3 regions of the Arthrobacter sp. THG-b23 genome follow, and region 2 is predicted to be linked to each of the others. Evidence: riboswitches for the same ligand, from Rfam matches in the RefSeq annotation. Region 2 holds a riboswitch; each other region holds the start of a gene.
The links. Region 2 has a riboswitch for S-adenosylmethionine ahead of AC5RVD_RS01585 (flavin reductase family protein). Riboswitches for the same ligand answer to the same signal wherever they lie in the genome.
Positions count from the first base shown of each region.

Region 1: another riboswitch for S-adenosylmethionine. It lies ahead of AC5RVD_RS05595 (LLM class flavin-dependent oxidoreductase); the one in region 2 lies ahead of AC5RVD_RS01585 (flavin reductase family protein).
Region 3: another riboswitch for S-adenosylmethionine. It lies ahead of AC5RVD_RS05610 (acyl-CoA dehydrogenase family protein); the one in region 2 lies ahead of AC5RVD_RS01585 (flavin reductase family protein).

Region 1 covers NZ_JBNHGM010000002.1:410,031-413,293, reverse strand. Annotated here, with positions in the region: gene AC5RVD_RS05600 (APC family permease) at 1-906, shown strand, start outside; SAM riboswitch class I at 968-1,058, shown strand; gene AC5RVD_RS05595 (LLM class flavin-dependent oxidoreductase) at 1,147-2,562, shown strand; SAM riboswitch class I at 2,641-2,732, shown strand; gene AC5RVD_RS05590 (methionine ABC transporter ATP-binding protein) at 2,846-3,263, shown strand, end outside.
Region 2 covers NZ_JBNHGM010000001.1:326,262-329,524, forward strand. Annotated here, with positions in the region: gene AC5RVD_RS01570 (amino acid ABC transporter ATP-binding protein) at 1-370, shown strand, start outside; gene AC5RVD_RS01575 (hypothetical protein) at 523-735, shown strand; gene AC5RVD_RS01580 (prephenate dehydratase) at 822-1,691, shown strand; SAM riboswitch class IV at 1,822-1,936, shown strand; gene AC5RVD_RS01585 (flavin reductase family protein) at 1,989-2,495, shown strand; partial or broken gene AC5RVD_RS01590 (aldo/keto reductase) at 2,529-3,263, opposite strand, start outside.
Region 3 covers NZ_JBNHGM010000002.1:414,395-417,657, forward strand. Annotated here, with positions in the region: gene AC5RVD_RS05605 (acyl-CoA dehydrogenase family protein) at 1-707, opposite strand, end outside; gene AC5RVD_RS05610 (acyl-CoA dehydrogenase family protein) at 849-2,087, opposite strand; SAM riboswitch class IV at 2,162-2,276, opposite strand; gene AC5RVD_RS05615 (CoA-binding protein) at 2,366-2,782, opposite strand; gene AC5RVD_RS05620 (alpha/beta hydrolase) at 2,916-3,263, opposite strand, start outside.

The DNA of each region.
Region 1 (3,263 bases), on a different contig from region 2:
GCCGAGGTGCTGATCGTGCTGGTCCTGGACGCCTTCATCATCTTTGACGGAGGGGGTGCCGGCGGCCTGTCCACCGGGTTCGCCACGCCGTCCACCGTCCTGTCCGGGGCGCCCGGCATCGCGTTGCTGTTCGCCATCCTGAGTTTCATCGGCTTCGAGGCCACCGCAGTCTTCCGCGACGAAGCCCGCGACCCGGACAAGACCATCCCGCGCGCCACCTATGTAGCCCTCATCGTGGTGGGCACCTTCTACGCCCTCTCCAGCTGGCTGCTGATCAGCGTCTGGGGCGACGACGGAATCGTCCAAAAGGCCACGGACGCGCCGGGCACCATGCTCTCGGAGACCACAACGCTCTATCTGGGCACGGCCGGCAGCCACATCATCCAACTGCTGCTGGCGACCAGCCTCTTCGCCTGCATCCTGTCCCTGCACAACATCGGTTCCCGCTACTTTTTCCAAGTCGCCGGGCAGGGCATCTTCCCGGCCAAGCTGGCCAGCACCCACGCCCGGCACCACTCCCCGCATCTGGCCTCCGCGGCGGCCAACACGGTGGTGGCCCTGTTCCTGCTGGCCGCCGTCGTGGCCGGCTGGGATCCGATCATGCAGTTCTACACCTGGTTCGCCGGCTTCGCGTCGCTGGGAATCGTGGTGCTTATGACGCTGACCAGCGCAGCCGTCCTGGTCTTTTTCCGCCGGAACGGTGCGCCCCTTCGGGACTGGAAACGCACCGTCGCCCCTGCACTCGGACTGATCGGGCTGCTCGGAATTCTGGCGCTGATCCTGCAGAACCTCCCGACCCTGGTTGGCAACAGCGTCCCGCTGGCGGTCGCCGTCGTCGTCCTGATCCTGCTGTGCTTTGCGGCCGGAGCCGTGGTCCGCGCCCAGCGGAGGCAGCCTGTGTCCTGAGTTACCTCGCGTGACGGCACACATTTCCCTCCGGGACGTCCCCGGGTGTCCAATGGAGGGGTACCCATCCAGAGCGGCCGAGAGACCTGGCTTGTTGACGCCGCAGCAACCCCCTCCTTTGAGGAAGGTGCTACCGCCAGGACCGATGGAGAAGCTCGATCTCTCGTTGGTCTTCCGTTGGCAGCCGCATGCCCAACGGAGGGCCGGCGCGGGCTCTTCTCATCAGAAAAGGAGCCTGACATGACCCTGAACAACCCGAACCCCAACTCCCGGCGCCAGATTCGTTTCAACGCCTTCGACATGAACTGCGTGGGCCACCAGTCGCCCGGACTGTGGCGCCACCCGCAGGACAAGTCCGCCAACTACAACACCATCGGCTACTGGACCCACCTGGCCAAGGTGCTGGAAAAGGGCCTGTTCGACGGCCTGTTCATTGCCGACGTGCTCGGCACCTACGACGTCTTCGGGTCCTCCAACGAGACCACGCTGCGCGCCGGCACACAGGTTCCGGTGAATGATCCGTTCATGCTGGTCTCGGCGATGGCCGCGGTGACCGAAAACCTCGGCTTCGGCGTCACCGCCGGCACCGCCTACGAGCACCCGTACCCGTTCGCCCGCCGCCTGGCCACGCTGGACCACCTGACCAACGGACGGGTCGGCTGGAACGTGGTCACCGGTTACCTGCCCTCGGCGGCGCGCAACATGGGCCAGGAAGACCAACTGGAGCACGACGAGCGCTACAACCACGCGGACGAATACCTCGAGGTCATCTACAAGCTGCTCGAGGGCTCGTGGGAGGACGACGCCGTGGTCAAGGACGTCGAGACCGGCGTCTTCACCGACCCGGCCAAGGTCCACGAGATCCGGCACGAGGGCAAGTACTTCAAGGTCCCCGGCATCGCGATCACCGAGCCGAGCCCGCAGCGCACCCCGGTCATCTTCCAGGCCGGGGCCTCCAAGCGCGGCACCGAGTTCGCCGCCGGGAACGCCGAGGCGGTGTTCGTGACCTGCCCGACCAAGGAGATGCTCGCGGCGTCGGTGAAGAAGATCCGCGACGCCGTGGAAGCGGCGGGGCGCGACCGCTACGACGTACGCATCTACGCGATGCAGACCGTGGTGACCGGACCGGACACCGCCACCGCGCAGGCCAAATTCGAGGACTACAAGTCCTACGCGGACATTAACGGCGCTCTTGCCCTGATCTCCGGCTGGATGGGCGTTGACCTCTCCACCTACGGCCCGGACGACGTGATCGGCGGGAACGTGAAGTCCAATGCCATCCAGTCCTCGGTGGAAACCTTCCAGAAGGCTTCCGGCGACAGCGGCAAGCCGTGGACCATCCGCCAGCTGGCCGAATGGGTCGGCGTCGGCGGCTTCGGCCCGATCACCGTCGGCTCCGGCGCGGAGGTGGCCGCCAAGCTGGTGGAGTGGGTCGACGAGACCGACGTGGACGGGTTCAACCTGGCCTACGCCATCACCCCGGGCACCTTCGAGGACATCGTGGAATACGTCGTGCCGGAGCTGCAGAAGCTGGGCGCCTACCCCACGGAATACGCGCCGGGGACCCTGCGCAACAAGCTCTTTGGCCGCGGCGACAAGCTGCCGGAGAACCACCGCGCCGCCGGCTTCCGCCTGCAGAACGCGCTGGTCGACTAAGCGTCGGCAGCAGCAGAACCAGCTAAACAACGACGCCGGTGCGCCGCCCCTTCAGGGGGCGGGCACCGCTGTCGGCAAGAACCATCCAGAGCGGCCGAGAGATCTGGCTCGATGACGCCGCAGCAACCCCGGCAACTGCCGCACGGTGCTAACGCCAGAACCGATGGAGAACCCGGGCCGGCCCGGAACCGGCCGCGCCATGCCTGCGCGCCGTGATCGGCTGTGCCCGGGGCTCCCTGACCTTCAGGAGCAGCATGAAAAGGTATGCCGCGGGCGGCCCGCAATGATAGAAATCCGCAATCTGCACAAGAGCTACGACACGCGCCACGGGACGGTCGAGGTGCTCAAGGGCATCGACCTGACCATCGAGCAGGGGTCGATCACCGCCGTCGTCGGCCCTTCCGGCGCCGGCAAGACGACCCTCTCCCACTGCATCTCCTTGTTGGAAAAACCGACCTCCGGCCAGGTGCTGGTGGACGGCCGCGACCTGTCAGCACTGTCCGGACAGGCATTGCGCGGCGAACGCCGCGCCATCGGCACGATCTTCCAACACTCGGCCCTGCTGCGCCGGATGACGGTGGCGGAGAACGTGGCGCTGCCGCTGCGAAACCTCGGCGTGGTGCACGCTCAGATGGAGGACCGCGTGGCCGAACTGCTGGACCGGGTGGGCCTGCTGCACAAGGCCAACGCCTACCCCGGCC
Region 2 (3,263 bases):
GGACCGCGTCGGGCTGTCCGGCAAGGAAGACCAGTACCCGCATCAGCTCTCCGGCGGGCAGCAGCAGCGGGTCGGCATTGTCCGGGCCCTGGCGCTCAAACCCTCGCTGCTGTTGTTCGACGAGCCAACGTCGGCGCTGGATCCCGAACTGGTGGGCGACGTGCTGCACGTGATCAAGGAACTGGCCGACGAAGGCTGGACCATGGCCCTGGTGACCCACGAGCTGGCCTTCGCCCGTGAAGTGGCCAGCGAAGTGGTGTTCATGGACGGCGGCGTGGTCGTCGAACGCGGGCACCCCGAACAGGTGCTGCGCGAACCGAAGGAAGAGCGCACCCGGCAGTTCGTCCACCGGCTGCTGAACCCGTTCTGACGCCACGCCCCTCCAAAATTCATCTGATGTCCATTGGGATGGCAGAATGTAAACTTCCATGCACCGTTCCGCATGGCAGGCTCGTTCCGGCCGGAAGCTTCCATCCCGCGTTTTCTCCTCTGCGGAAACCTCCGGCCACGAAAGGCAGAACCATGGCCACCTCCTTGGCTACCAAGTCCTTGACGGCACAGACGGCTTCCGAGGCGCACGATCTTCTCAATGCTGCGGTCGACGAGTTGCAAAAGATCGCGGCCCTCGACGGCGATTGCGGCATCCTGGTCACGCGCACCGGCCCCGGACAGTTCACCGTGGAGCTGAGCGACGACGTGCCCTACGGCATCACCCAGGAATCCCATCTTTACTGAGCCGCCTGCGGGCCGGTCATGTTATGTGACGCCGGCCGGACCTCCGGAATGAAGCAACGACCGGCCCCGGTGGAATAATTTCGCCCATGGCTCCAGCAATTGCGTACCAAGGCGAACCCGGCTCGAACTCCCATATGGCTTGCCTGGAAGTGCGCCCCGGTTGGGAAGCGGTGCCGTGTGCCAGCTTCGAGGACGCCTTCGCCGCCGTCACGGGCGGCGAGGCCGAACTGGCCATGATTCCCATCGACAACTCGATCGCCGGCCGGGTGGCGGACATCCACGCACTGCTGCCCAAGACCACCCTGCAGATCGTGGAGGAATTCTTCCTGCCGATCCGTTTTAGCCTGCTGGGCATACCCGGGGCCACCGTGGAGCAGGCCAGGGAGGTGCACAGCCACATCCACGCGCTGGGCCAGTGCCGCAAACTGATCCGCAGGCTCGGGCTCACTCCGGTGATCGCCGGCGACACCGCAGGTTCGGCCCGAGAGGTGGCCGAGTGGAACGACCCGGCCAAAGTCTCGCTGGCGCCCCCGATGGCCGCCGAGCTCTACGGCCTGGAAGTCTTCGCCGAAAATGTCGAAGACGATCCGACGAACACCACACGGTTCGTGGTGCTGGCCGACCGCCGGCCGGTCCCGTCCCGCGAAGATTTGCCCGGCCCGGCCGTGACCAGCTTCGTGTTCCGCGTGCGGAACGTGCCGTCGGCGCTGTACAAGGCCCTGGGCGGATTCGCCACCAACGGCATAAACATGACCAGGCTGGAGAGCTACATGGTGGGCGGCGAGTTTGCCGCCACCATGTTCATGGTAGACGTCGAAGGCCACCCGGACGATCAGGCCATGGTCCACGCCTTCGAGGAACTGGACTTCTTCACCTCGGAAATCCGCATTCTGGGCGTCTACCCGGCGCATCCGTTCCGCCAACAGACCGTGCGCCCCGGCGGCGTCGCCCAGTAGCAGTCGGGCGCCAGCCGTCGGGCAACAGCCGTCAGGCGGCAACCGTGGGCAGCCGGAAGTAATACGCGGCATTTGACGAAGTGTTACCGGCGTTTGACCCAGGCCCTTCCCCGCTCTTAGCGTGGAGACGAATCAAGAGTGCCAACTGCACAGCCCTGGCTGGTTGGCCGGCAACCCTCTACCGTAGCGGGGTGCTCCAGGTGATGATTCGGCCCGCCGGGTATGTCGGCAGGCAAGTACGCGTATCCTCCCGCAGCAGCCCGGCAGCAGCGGATGCGCCCAAGCCCCAAGGACGCCATGTCGCTACACAATGACCTGACACCAAACACGTTGCGCTCCGCCTTCGGCCGCTTCCCCTCGGGTATCGCGGCGCTGTGCGCGATCATCGACGGCGAGCCCCAGGGCATCGTCGCCTCCTCGTTCACCGTCGGCGTCTCCCTCGAGCCGCCGCTGGTGATGTTCGCCGTGCAAAACACCTCCCGGACCTGGCCGGTGGTCCGCCGGGCCGACCGGATCGGCGTCTCGGTGCTCGGCACCGGGCACGACGGCGTCTGCCGCCAGATCGCGTCCAAGAACGGTGACCGCTTTGCCGGACTCCGCCTGCACGGCACGGACGACGGCGCGCTGTTCCTGCACGACGCGGCGCTGTGGCTGGACTGCTCGGTGCACCAGGAGGTCCCGGCCGGGGACCACCACGTCGTGCTGCTGCAGGTGCACGGCCTGTCCACGCACGACGGCACCCACGAGCCCCTGATCTTCCACGATTCCGGGTTCCGCCGGCTGGAACAGCCAGCCTTCGTCTAGGCGGAAAGTTCCCGCACCGGCGGCAGCCGGCAGCTAGGGCAGCGGCCTGCCCCGGGCCGCCACCCACAGGGAGTACCACTCCTGGCGGGTCATCGCCGCTCCGACCGCCTCCGCCTGGGCGCAGGCCCGGATCCGGTCCGGGCTGCTGGTACCGATGACCGGCCGGATGCCCGCGGGATGCCGCAGCAGCCAGCCCAGCACCACGGCTTCCGGAGGGCAGCCCTTGTCCCGGGCAAGTTCCGTGACCAGGGCAGCGGCCGAATGGTCCGCGGAGAGTGGGGCATCCGCCCGTGCGGAAGCATCCGTTGTCACAGCCCCCTCTGCCGGCCGGGCGTGATTCTGACCGGTCCCGGCGGCGGGCGTTCCCGCGCCGGCCGCCGCCTCGGCCAGGCCTGCCGCACGGCCGCTGTAGCGGCCCTAGGCCAGCGCGCCCCAGGCCTGCAGTTCCACCCCGTTGGCGGCGCAGTATTCCAAGGTGCCGTGCGGGAAGCTGGTGCCCGTTCCGTCCGGGTGGTTCACCAGCACGCCGGACTCCAGCCAGTCGCGTCGGTACAGGCTCATTTCCAGCTGGTTCACCGCCAGCGGCTCGTCCAGCGCCGACTGCAGCCAACGCATCTGGTCGCCGGACATGTTCGAGACACCAAGCCGGCGGACCTTCCCGGCCATCCGGAGCTCGTTGAACGCCGCGGCGATCTCTTCGGCCGGCGCCAGCGGATCCGGCCGGTGGATCAGCAACGTGTCCAGGTGATCGGTATGCAGCCGGCGCAG
Region 3 (3,263 bases), on a different contig from region 2:
AACAGGATGTGCTGGTAGAGCGCCGTCTGGTACGGGAAGCGGTCGGCGAAGGCTGACACGTTGGCCGGATCCACAACCGCGTCGGTAAACACGGTGGTGCCGCTGCCCGTCAGCCGCTGGCCGAAACCGTCCCAATCGTCGAAGGTTTCCACGCCCGGCGTCTTGGTTGAGATGATCACCGAGACATCGGAGCCGTCCGGGCGCTTGGCGGTGACATCGATCCAGTCCACGAAAATGGTGCCGGTGGTGTAGGACTTGCGGCCGTTCAGCAGCAGCCTGCCGCCGGACTCGGACAGCACGGTGGCGGTTCCCCCGGCACCCGGTTCGGTCCAGGCGTTGCCGGCCAGCTCGCCGGAGGCGAAGCGCCGCAGCCAGGCGCTGCGGTCCGAGGTACGGCCGTGGTGGTACAGGTTCTCCTCCACCAAGGCGATGTGCGAACGCAGCGCCTGCGGAATATTGCTGTCTGCGGCGCCCAGCTCGATCAGGAGTTGGGTGAACTCTTCCCAGTCCAGCCCGTCGCCTCCGAACTCGGCCGGAATCCGGGCGGCGCCGAAGCCGGCGTCCTTCAGCCAGCCGATCTGTTCAAACGGCAGCTCGCGGGTGAGCTCGCGGCTCAGCGCCCCGGCTGCGATGCGCGCGAAGATCGGACGGTACTTGGCGGCTGCGGCGCCGAAGGCCGTGGCGATGTCGTCAATGGTTTCGGTCATGCTGGTTCTCCTGGAGGTTCTGCCGCGAGGGCGGGGTGATGGGGCCCGCGGTCGGCGGGCAGTCGTGATGGGGCCCGTGGTCGGCGAGCAGTCGTGATGGGGTCCGCGGGCACGGGGAATATCGCCTGCGCTAGGCGCGGCTCAGGTGTAGAGCGAAATCGGCTGGACGTCCCCGAGCAGGTAGTTGGCGCCGACCTCGACCTTCTTGTAGTCGACCGGGTCGTGCAGCGTGTGCGTGCGGATGTTACGCCAGAAAATGTCCAGCCCGACGTCGGTTTTCGCGGAGGACGAGCCGGTGGTCTCGAAGATACGGTTCGCCACGTCCACACCCACCTCGGTGGACACGACCTTGAGCCGCGCGATCTCGATCGCGATGTTCGCCCGAGCTTCCGCGGTCAGCTGCGCGCCGGCGGCGATGACCGCGTCGAACCTTGCGTTCGTCCGGTCGGCCAGGGCTTCCACCGCGGCAACCCGCGAAGCCAGCTCGCCGTAAACCCGCTGGGTGAGCGGATCCTGGGCGTAGGTCTCCTGCGTGCTGAGGAACCAGGAGTTCCGGCGCGCCAGCGTGATCCGGCGTCCGCGGTCCAGCGCCCCCTGCGCGATGCCCAGGTAGAGGTTGCCGAAGGCCAGCTGGATGTACGGGGTGACCAGTGTGGAGAAAGGCTCCTCCCCTACCTCGCCGATGATGTCCGCGGCGCTGACCTGCACGCCGTCGTACTTCACCGAACCACTGGCCGAGAGGCGCTGGCCCAGCGCGTCCCAGTCCCCGAGGTAGTCGATGCCCGTTCTGTCATGCTCCAGCGCGAGGGCCAGGAACGTGCCCTGCGCCGGCCCGGCCGTGATCACGGCATTGACCAGGATGGCGTCGCCGACGGAAGCGCCGGTGGAGAAGTGCTTGATGCCATTCAGCCGGTAGCCGTCGCCGTCGGGAACCAGTTCCAGATTCGGGTCCACGGGGTTCACGGAGTCGCCCCAGGACCAGCGGCCGAGCGCGGAGCGGCGGAGCAGGCGTTCCTGGACCTGCGCATCACCGTAGAAGACGACGGCGCCCAGATTGGCGTAGTGGTAGCCGAGAATTTGCGCGATCGACGCGTCGGTGCGGGCCAGGATGCGCACGGCGTGCAGCGCGCTTTCCCAGTGCCCGCCCTCGCCGCCCCATTCGGCCGGGATTATCAGGTTGAGCAGCCCGGAGTTGCGCAGCAGCTCCACCTCGGCGTGCGGGTCGGCGTTGCGGCGGTCGCGCTCCAGCACGTCCGGCGCCAGCGCCGCGGCAACGCCTTCGGCTATCTGCTGCCAGTGGGCCAGTTCTTCGGCGGCGGCCTGTCCGGCCCACGGGGATCGGCCGGTCTGCGGGTTGATTTCGGTCACGACGGCGGTCATGTTGGCTCCTCAAGGCGGGGCTCCCGCCTGCCTGCGGCGCAGCAACCATCACGGTTGGGGGCGCAGCCTGGCGGGGGCCGTACTTGCCGGGCACGGTCTTGTGCGCGGCCGGATCCTCATCTGGGGCACCCCGCTACGGGAGAGGGTTGCCGCCCAACCAGCCAGAGCTTGTCGTTGGGACTCTTGATCTCGGAGTTGAGTATGCCGGGGCCGATCCGGCGCCGGGAAGCACGTGACAGGCCGTGACGTCCCGGGGCGTAATGTTACGGGCGCCGGGGCTAGAGGCCGAAGTGCGGGGCCTCGATCGCCGGGCAAGTGTCCATGACTACGTCCAGGCCGGCCGCCTTGGCCCGGTCCGCGGCGGCTTCATCGACGACGCCCAGCTGGAGCCACACCGCCTTGGCACCGACTTCGATGGCCTGGTCCACCACCGGTCCGACCTTCTGCGAGTTCACGAAGCAGTCCACCACGTCGATCTCGCCGGGAATGTCCGCGAGCTTTTGGTATCCGGTCAGGCCGAGGACGTCGTCGCCTTTCAGGTTGACGGGGACGACTTCCATGTCCAGTTGGTCCATCAGGTACCGGGAAATGCGCATGGCCACCCGGTGCGGGTTCGTGGACAGGCCGACGACGGCCCAGCGGCCCGGGGTTTCCAGCAGCCGCCGGACGACTTTGGGGTCATTCTGGTGTGCCATGGCTCGACCCTACCCGCGACTCTTCTGCACCGGAACCGCCCGCGCCCTGCCGCCTCACCGAGAGGCAGATACCCAATCTCGGGCGGCTCCAATGCCATGCGGCAGCTCTGGGGGCCCTCCGTGCGCTCAGTGACTAGCGAGCCAGCTGCCCGGGGGCAGAAGTTCCAGCCGCACCGGACGTTCCGGAGGCAGTGCCGGCCTGCTCGGAGATCCAACGCCCCACCAGTTCGAGCAGTTCAGCGTCCACGGGCTCGCGGATCTGGCGCTTGTAGTCGGCGAGGGTCGGAGCGTTCGGGTCCCGGCGCAGCAAATGCGACAGGTCCTCGATCTTCCGCGTCGTGACCGGACCGGGAACGGTGGCCGCGATGATGTCCAGGTCGGCCGGGTCCACCTGCACGTCCTTGGCGCCCGTGATGGCCAGCACCGGCATCTGTAGGCGCCCCAGGTACGGAACGGGGTCGAAGTCAAGGAACTCCCGATG